DNA from 3 places in the Mesorhizobium sp. M6A.T.Ce.TU.002.03.1.1 genome. Region 1 is predicted to be linked to each of the others. Evidence: predicted binding sites of a transcription regulator. Region 1 holds the regulator's gene; each other region holds the start of a gene.
The links. Region 1 encodes LexA, which represses DNA repair genes until DNA is damaged. Its sites were predicted from a motif close to TGTTCNNNNTGTGTTCNG; they were not measured.
Positions count from the first base shown of each region.

Region 1 (4,183 bases):
GATGTCGGCGACAAGGCGGAAACGACCCGCACGGCGATCGCCGAAGGTCTTGTCTCGATGCGGCCAGAAACGCTGAAGATGATCCTCGACGGCGATGCCAAGAAAGGCGACGTGCTGGGCACGGCGCGCATCGCCGGCATCATGGCGGCCAAGAGGACGCATGAGCTGATCCCGCTCTGTCACCCGCTGCTGTTGACCAAGATATCCGTCGACATCGAACCGGACGCGACGCTGCCTGGCCTGAAGGTCACGGCGCTGGCCCGCGTCACCGGCAAGACCGGCGTCGAGATGGAGGCGCTGACCGCCGTCTCGGTCGCTTGCCTGACCATCTACGACATGGCTAAGGCGGTCGACCGCGCCATGGTGATCTCCGGCATCAGGCTGGTGGAAAAGACCGGCGGCAAATCCGGCGTCTACAAAGTAGGCGCCCAAGGGGCAGGCCAATAATGGCGCTGCTTCCGGTTGCCGACGCGCTCGAGCGCCTGCTTGAAGATGCTGCGCCCTTGCAAGCTGAAAGCGTCACCCTGATGGACGCCGCCGACCGGATACTGGCGGACCCGCTCACGGCGCTCCGCACCCAGCCGCCCTTCAACGCGTCCGCCATGGACGGCTATGCCGTGCGGGCCGAGGATGTCGCCTCCGCGCCGGCAACACTTGCGGTGATCGGCATGGCGCCGGCCGGACGCGGCTTTGCCGGAACAGTCGGCCCGGCGCAGGCCGTGCGCATCTTCACCGGCGCGCCGCTTCCCGCAGGCGCTGACACCATCGTCATCCAGGAGAATGTCCGCGACCTCGGCGGCGGCAGCATCGAAGTGACCGCGTCGACGGTTGAAGGCCGCAACATCCGCTGCCTCGGGCTCGATTTCTCGAAGGGCGACGTTCTGCTGGAGAAAGGCCGCCTGCTTGATCCGGCGGCGTTGTCGCTGGCGGCGTCGGCCAACCATCCGCAGGTCAGCGTGGTGAAACGGCCGCTGGTCGCCATCATCGCCACCGGCGACGAATTGCTGCCGCCAGGCAGCGACCTTGGCCCGGACCAGATCATCTCGTCCAACGCCTATGGCGTCGCTGCCGCGGCCCGCTCGGCCGGCGCCAGCGCGCTCGACCTCGGCATCGCCCCCGACCGCAAAGAGGCGATTGCCGCGCTGGTGAAAAAGGCGGTTAACGCAGGGGCTGACGTCATCGTCACGCTGGGCGGCGCCTCGGTCGGCGACCACGACCTCGTCCACGACGTGCTGACCGGCGAAGGCATGACGCTCGATTTCTGGAAGATCGCCATGCGGCCCGGCAAGCCGCTGATGTTCGGCCGGCTGGGCGACATCCGCTGCATCGGCCTGCCCGGCAATCCGGTGGCGAGCCTGGTCTGCACGCAGCTCTTCCTGAAGCCGCTGCTTGCGCGGCTTGGCGGACGCGCCTACCGGCAGGACATGCGTCAGGCGCGGCTCGGTGCCGCCATGGCGGCCAACGATATCAGGCAGGACTATGTACGCGCCGTGGTGAAGGAAGACGCCGGCACGCTCAAGGCGACGCCGTTCGGCATCCAGGATTCCTCGATGCTCAGAATGCTGGCCGACGCCAACGGGCTGATCGTGCGCGAGCCATTCGCTCCCCCCGCCGCGACAGGCGCCGCCTGCAGCGTGCTGATGCTACGCTGAACAAAACGTCAACACATTCATTAAACTTTAAACAGTTGCGGAACACAACTGGAACAGATAGTGTTTGTTCTGGGTTTGTTTTTCTGATTCTGTTGGGGGTCGCGATGCTGACACGCAAACAACATGAGCTGCTGATGTTCATCCACGAGCGGCTGAAGGAAAGCGGCATTCCGCCCTCGTTTGACGAGATGAAGGAAGCGCTCGATCTCGCGTCCAAATCGGGAATCCATCGGCTGATCACGGCGCTGGAGGAGCGCGGCTTCATTCGCCGGCTGCCCAACCGCGCCCGCGCGCTGGAAGTGCTGCGCTTGCCCGATTCGATCGCGCCCGGCCTCAATGCGGCGCGCAAATTCTCGCCGAGCGTCATTCAGGGCAGCCTTGGGCAGGGCAGCCTCGGCCGACAGATCAAGCCGGCGCCGTCACGCATGCCTGCGGCCGGCAATGACGACGACGTCGTTGCCACCGTCTCCATTCCGGTGATGGGCCGCATCGCTGCCGGTGTGCCGATCGATGCCATCCAGCACCAGACGCATTCGATCTCGGTGCCACCGGACATGATCACAGGCGGCGCGCACTACGCGCTGGAGGTCAAGGGTGATTCGATGATCGAGGCCGGCATCTTCGACGGCGACACGGTCATCATTCGCAACGCCGACACCGCCCAGCCTGGCGAGATCATTGTCGCCCTGGTCGACGAGGAGGAAGCGACGCTGAAGCGGTTCCGCCGCAAAGGCGCCTCGATCGCCCTGGAAGCCGCCAACCCGGCCTATGAGACGCGCATCTTCGGGCCGGACCGGGTCAAGGTGCAAGGCAAGCTCGTCGGATTGATCCGACGTTACTGAACGGCAGCTTTCTTGGGTTTCTCAGGCTTACGGTATGGCGGCAGGCCCCTCGCCTCGCGAGAAAATCTCCGCTGCTCATGCCAAGGCCTATATGGCTGTTTGACGGCAAAACGGATTTCTGCGCGCGTCGTCGCCGATAGCGGATCGAAAAAGACGGCGGCACTGCCCATGCGAGCGAGCTGCCGTTTGGTCACGACGAGGACCAGCGGGTTGCGGCAGGGATTATAATAGGCCGTGGCATCGTCGATGACGATCAAGTCCGCAAAGGCACAGGCTGGCCGCGCGATTTTGCGGTCATCGGCGAGCGCGATGATCGCGCCGGACGGATGCCGGGCGAGGCACAGGCCGGCAGTGCAATAGAAAGGCGCTCCCGGCGGCAGGTCGGCCGGGTCGGCGATGTCGAACCGCACGTCTCCTTTTTCGAACGTCTCCGGCTCGACAATGGTCGCTGAAGTCAGCGCATGTTTCCAGTTGTCGGTGGTGAATTCGTTCGAGCGCACCCGGTTGACGGCAAGTTCGCCGCCGCCGATCGGCAGCGCCACCAGATGCGCATCCTCCGAGATCAGCACGTCGGGGTTTCGCGTCTCGGAAATCGTCAGCAGGCCGGCAAGCGCAAAGGGAAGTGCCGCAAGCCGCAACCATGTCGTCGCCATCGTGGCGATGACCAGGGCGACCGTCACCAGCAGAACCGACTGCAACGAAATCAGCCCGACTGCATCGACCGGCGAACGCTCGGAGATCCATCCCGATATTGCAATCATGGCCGTCAGCCCCTTGCCCATCATGTAGAGGAAAGGTCCGTCGAAGCCGAAAGGCATTGCCAAGGCGCTGACGACCGCCAGGAACATGACGACCGTGACGATCGGCATGACGGCCAGATTGGCAAACAGACTGAGCGGCGAGACGCGCTGGAAGTGCCAGATGGCGAAGAGCGCGGTGGCGCTGCCGGCAATGATGGAGGTCATGGCGATGGTGCCTGTTCCAGCGACGAGCTTCCGCGTGACGAAAGCGGCCGGTGACCGTCGTTGTGGCGGCGCCGTGGCCTTGTCGGCACGATAGTCGGACCAGCCGGCATAGGCGCCCACGAGAGCCGCGGTCGCGGCGAAGGACATCTGGAAGCTTGGGCCGACCACCTCGTGCGGCGACACGACGATGACGGCGATGGCTGAAATCGTAAGATTGCGCATGGTGAGCGCAGCCCGGTCGAACAGCACGGCGACAAGCATTACCGCCAGCATGATGAAGCTGCGCTCAGCCGCGACCACGATGCCGGAAAAAATGAGATAGGCAGCGATGGAAAGGAGTGCGGCTGCAGCCGCATATTTTTTGACCGGCCGGCGCGACGAAAAATCGGGAAACAGCGCAAAGGCGCCGCGCAGCAATCCCATGATTGTGCCGGCGACAAGCGCCATGTGCAGGCCGGAAATGGAGATGATGTGGTAGATGCCGGTGCGCCGCATCGATTCGTTGATCTCTTCGGGGATGCCGGCACGCACGCCGACGATCAGCGCAGCGGCAATCTCCCCCTCGGCGCCACCGATGCTGTCCCTGATATGGTCGGCGATGGTTTCACGCGCCTTTTCGATCGACGAAGAAAGGCGCGCGGCTACCGGTGCATCTTCGGAAGCGACGATCTTCGGATTGCCGAGGAAAAAGCCACTGGCGCCGATACCGGCGAAATAGCTGTCA
Region 1 covers NZ_RZTI01000006.1:30,561-34,743, reverse strand. The annotation lists gene moaC (cyclic pyranopterin monophosphate synthase MoaC) at 1-447, shown strand, start outside; gene glp (gephyrin-like molybdotransferase Glp) at 447-1,652, shown strand; gene lexA (transcriptional repressor LexA) at 1,757-2,494, shown strand; gene EOC93_RS03395 (ComEC/Rec2 family competence protein) at 2,488-4,183, opposite strand, start outside.

Region 2 (4,183 bases), on a different contig from region 1:
GAACACCGTCATCATCGCCCATTGCGGGTGGTCGAGCTTGAGCGCGTAGGCGGCGAGAAGTGCGATCAGCCCGGCCGAAACCGTGCGCAGAGCGAAAATCCAATCCGAGTGCGTCGGTCGCGTGACGCCGGCGAACCTCGCGGCAAGATCGCTGCGCAGCCGGTCCCAGGTCACACGCTCATCTCCGCATTCGACGCGAGCGAGTTAGCTCAGATATCCAGCACTTCCGTCTCGGCGAACTCCGCGCGTTCCTGGATGAAGCGGAAGCGGGCTTCCGGCTTGGTGCCCATCAATGCGTCGACCGCATCCTTGGTTGCGGCCTCGGCGTCGATCACATCGACCCTGAGCAGCGTGCGCTTCCTCGGGTCCATGGTGGTTTCCTTGAGCTGGGCGGCCATCATTTCGCCCAGCCCCTTGAAGCGGCCGATCTCGACCTTGCCGCGCCCGGTGAATTCGGTGCGCAGAAGTTCGTCCTTGTGCGCATCGTCGCGGGCATAGGCGACCTTGCCGCCTTGCCGGATCGAGTAGAGCGGCGGCACCGCCAGATAGAGATGGCCGCCGTGGACCAAGCTCGGCATCTCCTGATAGAAGAAGGTGATCAGCAGCGAAGCGATGTGGGCGCCGTCGACGTCGGCGTCGGTCATGATGATGACCCGGTCGTAGCGCAGATCCGCGTCGCGGTACTTCGAGCGCGTGCCGCAGCCAAGCGCCTGGATCAGGTCCGAAATCTGCTGGTTGCCGGCCAGCTTGTCGTTGCCGGCGCTGGCGACGTTGAGGATCTTTCCACGCAGCGGCAGCACCGCCTGGCTGGCGCGGTCGCGCGCCTGTTTTGCCGAGCCGCCGGCCGAATCGCCCTCGACGATGAAGAGTTCGGCGCCGGCAGCGGCATTCTGCGTGCAGTCGGCGAGCTTGCCGGGCAGGCGCAGCTTGCGCACCGCGCTCTTGCGCGAGACTTCCTTTTCCTGCCGGCGGCGCACCCGTTCGTCGGCACGCGCGATCACCCATTCGAGCAGTTTTGAGGCTTCCTGCGGGTTGTCGGCTAGCCAGTGATCGAAGGGGTCTCGGATAGCGGTCTCGACGATCCTGATCGCCTCGATCGTCGCCAGCCTGTCCTTGGTCTGGCCGACGAATTCCGGCTCGCGGATGAACACCGACAGCATGCCCGCCGCCGAGATCATGACGTCTTCCGAGGTGACGATCGAAGCGCGCTTGTTGCCGACCAGATCCGCGTAGGCGCGCAAGCCTCGCGTCAAGACGTTACGGAAGCCGGCCTCGTGCGTGCCGCCTTCGCCGGTCGGAATGGTGTTGCAGTAGGAATTGAGGAATCCATCGCCGCCGAACCAGGTCACCGCCCATTCGAGCGAGCCGTGGCCGCCTTGCCTGTCGCTCTTGCCGGCGAAGATTTCGCGGGTGACCTGGAATTCGTCGCCGAGCGACGCTTTTAGATAGTCCTTTAGGCCACCGGGAAAATGGAACTCGGCCTTGGCCGGCGTCGTGTCCTTCTCCTTGATCAGCGAGGGGTCGCAGGTCCAGCGGATCTCGACGCCGCCGAACAGATAGGCCTTCGAGCGCGTCATGCGGTAGAGCCGCGCCGGCTCGAAAGCAGCACCCTTGCCGAAGATCTGCTCGTCGGGATGGAAGCGGATCTTGGTGCCGCGGCGGTTATGCACCTCTCCGAGCTGCTCGAGACCGGTCACCGGAACGCCGCGTGAAAAACGCTGGCGATAGAGCTGGCGGCCGCGTGCGACCTCGACCTCGAGATGGTCCGACAGCGCGTTGACGACGGAGACGCCGACGCCGTGCAGGCCGCCTGAGGTCTCGTAGACCTTCGAGTCGAACTTGCCGCCCGAATGCAGCGTCGTCATGATGACTTCGAGCGCCGGCTTCTTGAATTTCGGATGCGGATCGACCGGAATGCCGCGGCCATTGTCGGTCACGGCCAGATATCCGTCGGCTGAAAGCTCGACATCGATGAAAGTCGCGTGGCCGGCTACCGCCTCGTCCATCGAATTGTCGATGACCTCGGCGAACAGATGGTGCATCGCCTTGTCGTCGGTGCCGCCGATATACATGCCGGGCCGCCGCCGCACCGGCTCCAACCCTTCGAGAACCTCGATGTCGGCGGCACTGTAGCTCTCGCTGCCGTCGCGGGATGCCGGGCGCTTCGCCGCCTGCACCAGCGGGTCGGCCGGGCGCGCGGTGGCGCGAACCGGTTGCGGCTGCTTGTCCATAGTGCCGAAAAGATCGTTATTGTCGTCCATGCTGGTCCTGGATTCCGATGCTGCGAATCACCACCCGATACTGCCACGCTTTTTGCGGGCAGGCGACGGAGGTTCCTGTTACGTTCGAGGATTGAGCCTCTTACCGCAAAACCATTCGACAACCAAGCGGCGGAAATGCGTCGAGCGCATCGACGCTTTGTAAACCTTTTCCGAAGGTTGCATCGGAAGGTTGGCTGAAAACGGTATCCGCAGACTGCCGCCTCCCTAGAATGCAGCGGAACTCTCAAGAGGCTGTCGCTTACGCATGTTGGATTACAGTTCGCTCCTGCTCGCGGCGGCGCTGTCGGGCATGTGCCTCAGCATCACCATGTTTGCGATATGGTTCGCCGCGCCGCAGGCCCGCTTCGTCCTGACGGTGGCTTGCGGCATTCTCGTGCTCGTCGCGCATGTGGTCTTGTTCTGGCATTATGCCAGGCATCCCAGCCCCTGGCTTTGCCAGATTGTGCTTGCGCTTCTCAGCCTGGGCTTTCTGATCATCTGCCTGTCGGCCATGCAGTATCTCGGCGTGCGCGACTACAGGCGCGCCATCCTGCCGACCTTGGCTGCGATGGCTGTTTGCGCAGGCGCGACGTATTTCGGCCTCGACGGTGTCGGTTTCATCGTCACCTACGCGACGGTAACGGCGCTGCTCTCGCTTATCGGGGTGATGTTCTGGATCAAGGGCGGTGGTCACGATCGCCGGATTCTGCTGGTCGTTTCGTTCCTGAGCGGCATCTGTGCGCTATCCTTCGTACTTTGCGGCGCGGTCCTGCTGGTCAAGGGCCAATGGATGCTCGGCGTTGCGCCCGACAATTGGGCCGAACGGTTGAACTCCGTCGTGGCGGTCGCCTGCATGACCGGGCTCGGGGCACTGACGCTCTCCCTGCACCATTTACAGGCGCAGATCGAATTGAAGGCCGAGACCATGACCGACCCATTGACCGGGCTGATGAACCGGCGGGCGTTGACGGCATTCTACGGCGAGCGGGTCTTCGGTCCGTTCATGTCCGTGGCCATGTTCGACCTCGACCACTTCAAGAGAACCAACGATGTATTCGGTCATCCGGTCGGCGATCAGGTTCTGCGCCGCTTCGCCGCTGTCATCAGGAAATACGCCAGGACCGGCGTCGACGCCTTCCGGCTGGGCGGCGAGGAATTCGTGCTGGTCATGTCGCGGATGACGGAAGAGAAGGCTTACGACATTGCGAGCAAGATCAGCGTCGCCTTCGGCGCGGAAGTCGTGGCCACCCAGCTTGGTCCGTTGCGCAGCACGGTCAGCGGCGGCATCGGCTTCGGCGGGACCGGCGGCACCAGTCTCGACGATGTGTTGGCGGAAGCCGACGCCGCACTCTATGCGGCAAAGCGCGCCGGGCGAAATCGCGTCGTCTCCCACAACAAGGCGAGCAAGGCCGATGCGCCGGCCTTGCGTTCTGCCTGATTGAGGCTTCTATCTTCTTGTTAGACCATGATCTTGTCCGAAGACCGGATTCCACTTTTTGCTGCGCTGACCTTCGGTTTGGGATCATGGTCTACTCCGCCGCGCCCAGATATTCCGACAGCGGCGGGCAGGAGCAGACGAGGTTGCGGTCGCCGGCGACATTGTCGATGCGCGACACCGGCGGCCAGTATTTGGCTGATGTGTCGGCATCGCCGGCCGGATAGGCCGCCTCCAGGCGCGAATAGGGATGGGTCCACTGGCCAGCCAGCGCCTCGGCGGCGGTATGCGGCGCATTGACCAGCGGATTGTCGGTCAAGGGCCATTCGCCTTTCGCCACCTTGGCCGCCTCGCCCGAGATCGCGATCATCGCATCGCAGAAGCGATCGAGTTCGCTCTTGGGCTCGGACTCGGTCGGCTCGACCATCAGCGTGCCGGCCACCGGAAACGACATGGTCGGCGCATGGAAGCCATAGTCGATCAGCCG
Region 2 covers NZ_RZTI01000040.1:7,873-12,055, forward strand. The annotation lists gene EOC93_RS14580 (FUSC family protein) at 1-174, opposite strand, end outside; gene parE (DNA topoisomerase IV subunit B) at 210-2,261, opposite strand; gene EOC93_RS14590 (GGDEF domain-containing protein) at 2,527-3,699, shown strand; gene gcvP (aminomethyl-transferring glycine dehydrogenase) at 3,791-4,183, opposite strand, start outside.
Region 2: a site for LexA is predicted at 2,332-2,349, ahead of parE (DNA topoisomerase IV subunit B). Genes of this name have one in related genera too.

Region 3 (4,183 bases), on a different contig from region 1:
CTGTGACCGAAGAGGAGAATTTCTCGTCATTGGCGCTCCGCCCGGCGCCGAGCTGATCCGGCGTCTTGTTGCCGAGCGGCACATAGAGCAAACCGAGCTTCTCGTCGGCGCTCGCCGTCGACCACATGTTGGGCGAGTTGTTGGTATAGGTCTGACCCGGTGCCAGTGGCGTCGTCTGGTCCGGATTGCCCGAATCCCAGTTCCAAATCAGGGCGCCGGTGTCGACGTCGAAGGCACGGATGACGCCGGACGGCTCCTGCGTTGAATAATTGTCGTTGACCGCGCCGCCGACGATGATCTTGTTGGCGACGATCAGCGGCGCCGACGTCGAATAATAATAGCCCGGCTTCGGATATGGCATGTTGGCGAGCAGGTTCAACGTGCCGCCTTCGGCAAATGTGGGACAGACCTGGCCATTCGCGGCGTCGAGCGCGATCAGCCGGGCGTCGGATGTCGGCAGATAGACGCGTGCTGCACAGGGCTGGCCGGCGGCGATTTTGGCATCGGCATAATAGGACACGCCGCGGCACGTCTGGTGCTGGCGGTCCTTGTCCAGCTTGACCTGGGGATCGAAGCGCCATTTCTCCTTGCCGCTCGCGGCATCTATGGCAATGGCGAAATTGTGCGGTGTGCAAATGTAGAGCGTGTCGGCGACCTTCAGCGGCGTCACCTGATAGGTTGTCTCAGTGACGTCGTCGGGCCCTTTCACGTCACCGGTGCGATAGGTCCAGGCCGGCTGCAAATTGGCAACGTTCTCGGCGGTGATCTGATCGAGCGGCGAATAGCGCTGGCCATACTGCGTGCGACCGTAATAGTGCCATTCGCCGGCTGGCACGTTGCCGCCGAGGTCGGCCGTCGGCGTCACCTCATCGGTGTTGAGTTGGCCGGCGATATCCTTTGGATCGGTTGTCATCGAATAGCCGGCGACGGCAAGCGACGCCAGCACCGCGAGGATCAGCGGCGCGCGTCCATCGGGACCGGTGAGCCCGCGCCGCGCCCACGGCGTCAATAGCCACAACGAGATAAGCACGATGATGCCGCCGCGCGGACCGAGTTCCCACCAGTCGAAGCCGATTTCCCAGACCGCCCAGCAGAGCGTGCCGATGACGATCGCCGCGTAGAGCCACAGCGCCATGGATTTGCGCCTGTAGAGCAGCCAGCCAGCGACGAGGAAGGCGATGCCGGCAATAATGTAGTACCAACTGCCGCCCAGCGAAGCTAACCAGATGCCGCCGCCGCCAAGCGCCAGGCCGATGAGGAAAAGGATGAGGGAGGTAACGACGACAGCCAAGACGATGCTCCTTCGACTGGTGCGCGCTTCGCAACGCGTCTATGGGCAACCCGGCATTGCGTTCCTGCCCCGAGCACAACTTTCTCCGACCCGCCGTGGCTGTCAAGCAAGCTCCGCGTTTTAGGCGTGGACCCACAGCAAGCTCGACGTTTTGGGTCGCGGACCCATCCAGATTGTGGTTCTACGGACTGGACAGAGAACAAAACGGAGACACTTCTGGCCTTTCGCTGCCGAATCACTACATTCGGGGGAGATGTCCGGCTTTTCGGAAGATATGCCTTTTTTTGACGAACCGAACGCGCGGCCTGTGGCCCCGTCGGGCATTGCTGCGCGCGCCATGGCTGCCCGCAGCGGCCACAACAATGCGCCCGATTATCTGAACGGGCTCAACCCCGAGCAGCGGCTGGCGGTGGAAACCACCGAAGGCCCGGTTCTGGTGCTGGCCGGCGCCGGCACCGGCAAGACGCGCGTCTTGACCACCCGCATCGCCCACATCCTCGCCACCGGTAAGGCCTTCCCGTCGCAGATCCTCGCCGTCACCTTCACCAACAAGGCCGCGCGCGAAATGAAGCAGCGCATCGGCCTCTTGATCGGCGAAGGCAATGTGGAAGGCATGCCGTGGCTCGGCACCTTCCACTCGATTGGCGTGAAGCTCTTACGCCGGCACGCCGAGCTTGCCGGGCTCAAATCCGATTTCACCATTCTTGACACCGATGATGTCGTGCGCCTGATCAAGCAGCTCATCCAGGCCGAAGGGCTGGACGACAAGCGCTGGCCGGCCAAGCAGTTCGCCCAGATGATCGACGGCTGGAAGAACAAGGGGCTTGGCCCCGCCGACATTCCCGAGGGCGACGCCCGCGCCTTCGCCAACGGCAAGGGCCGAGAACTCTACAAGGCCTACCAGGAGCGGCTGAAGACGCTGAACGCCTGCGACTTCGGCGACCTCCTGTGCCATCCGATCCGCATCTTCCGCGCCAATCCGGACGTGCTGAAGGAATATCATAAGCGTTTTCGCTACATCCTCGTCGATGAATATCAGGACACCAACACCGCGCAGTACATATGGCTGCGCCTTTTGGCGCAGCGGCCACAATCCTCCCCCCTCGAGGGGGAGGTGCCCGCGAAGCGGGCGGAGGGGGTCGCCTCAGAAGGCACCGCCAGAGCGTCGAGCACTGCCGCACGGACCCCACCCGGCCGGGCTTTGCCCGGCCACCCTCCCCTCAAGGGGGAGGGAAACCCGCGCCCGGCCACGGTTAATATCTGCTGCGTCGGCGACGACGACCAATCCATCTACGGCTGGCGCGGGGCCGAGGTCGACAACATCCTGCGCTTCGACAAGGACTTCCCCGGCGCCACGATCATCCGGCTGGAGCGCAACTATCGCTCCACCGCGCACATCCTCGGCACCGCCTCCCACCTCATCGCCCACAATGAAGGCCGCTTCGGCAAGACGCTGTTCACCGAAAAAATCGCGGAAGACGATGAGAAGGTGCATGTCCATGCCGCCTGGGATTCCGAGGAGGAAGCCCGCGCCGTCGGCGAAACCATCGAAGCCTATCAGCGGCAGAAGCACAATCTCAACGACATGGCCATTCTTGTCCGAGCGTCCTTCCAGATGCGCGAATTCGAGGACCGTTTCGTCACGCTCGGCCTCAACTACCGCGTCATCGGCGGCCCGCGCTTCTACGAACGCCTCGAAATCCGCGATGCGCTGGCCTTCTTCCGCGTCGTCGCGCAAGGCGCAGACGACCTTGCCTTCGAGCGCATCGTCAACGTGCCGAAGCGCGGGTTGGGCGAAGCCACCATCCGCCAGATCCACGATACCGCCAGGGCGCTGCGCATCCCGATGCTGGAGGCCGCCGCCAAGCTCGCCGAAAGCGACGAGTTGAAGCCGAAGCCGCGCGCCGCGCTGCGCGAGGTATCAGCCAATTTCGAGCGCTGGCAGAAGGCGCTGGAAACCACGCCGCACACCGAGCTGGCCGAGACCATACTGGAGGAGAGCGGCTATACCGATATGTGGAAGAACGACCGCTCGGTGGAAGCTCCTGGCCGGCTGGAAAACCTGAAAGAACTGATCCGCTCCATGGAGGAGTATGAGTCGCTGCGCTCCTTCCTCGAACATGTCGCACTCGTGATGGACGCCGAGCAGAACGCCGAGCTCGACGCCGTCAACATCATGACGCTGCATTCGGCCAAGGGCCTCGAATTCGAGACCGTTTTTCTGCCCGGCTGGGAGGAAGGCCTTTTTCCACACCAGCGCGCACTCGACGAGGGCGGCCGCTCCGGGCTGGAGGAAGAACGGCGGCTGGCCTATGTCGGCCTGACCCGTGCCAAGAAGAACCTGCATTTGTGGTTCGTCTCCAACCGCCGCATCCATGGTCTGTGGCAATCGACGATCCCGTCGCGTTTCCTCGACGAATTGCCGGAAGCCCATGTCGAGGTCGCCGAAAGCGGCAACAGCTACGGCGGTTACGGCAATTCCTATGGCGGCGGCTCGTTCGCATCGGGCCGTGGCGGCCAAGGAGCAGGAAGGCAGAACCCCTATGGCGCCTCGCGTTTCGACAATGTCGGAGCCGAGAAATCCGGCGCCTTCTCCAACACCTATGCGACGCCGGGCTGGCAGCGCGCGCAACAGAACCGCACCGAGGCAACCGACCGCAACTGGGGCTCGCGCTCCGGCCATCAGGTCGAGCGCATCGGCTATGGCGAGACCGACTCGGGCTATGGTGCCGGCCGCACCAGCGTAAAAGGCCGGACCATCGACGGCGAGCTGGTCGCCAAATCCGTCGCTGACACGCCGTCGGCCTTCAATGTCGGCGACCGCGTCTTCCACCAGAAATTCGGCAACGGCAACATTTCGGCCATCGACGGCAACAAGCTGACCATCGACTT
Region 3 covers NZ_RZTI01000046.1:26,397-30,579, reverse strand. The annotation lists gene EOC93_RS15830 (glucose/quinate/shikimate family membrane-bound PQQ-dependent dehydrogenase) at 1-1,291, opposite strand, end outside; gene EOC93_RS15825 (UvrD-helicase domain-containing protein) at 1,545-4,183, shown strand, end outside.
Region 3: a site for LexA is predicted at 1,487-1,504, ahead of EOC93_RS15825 (UvrD-helicase domain-containing protein). Genes of this name have one in related genera too.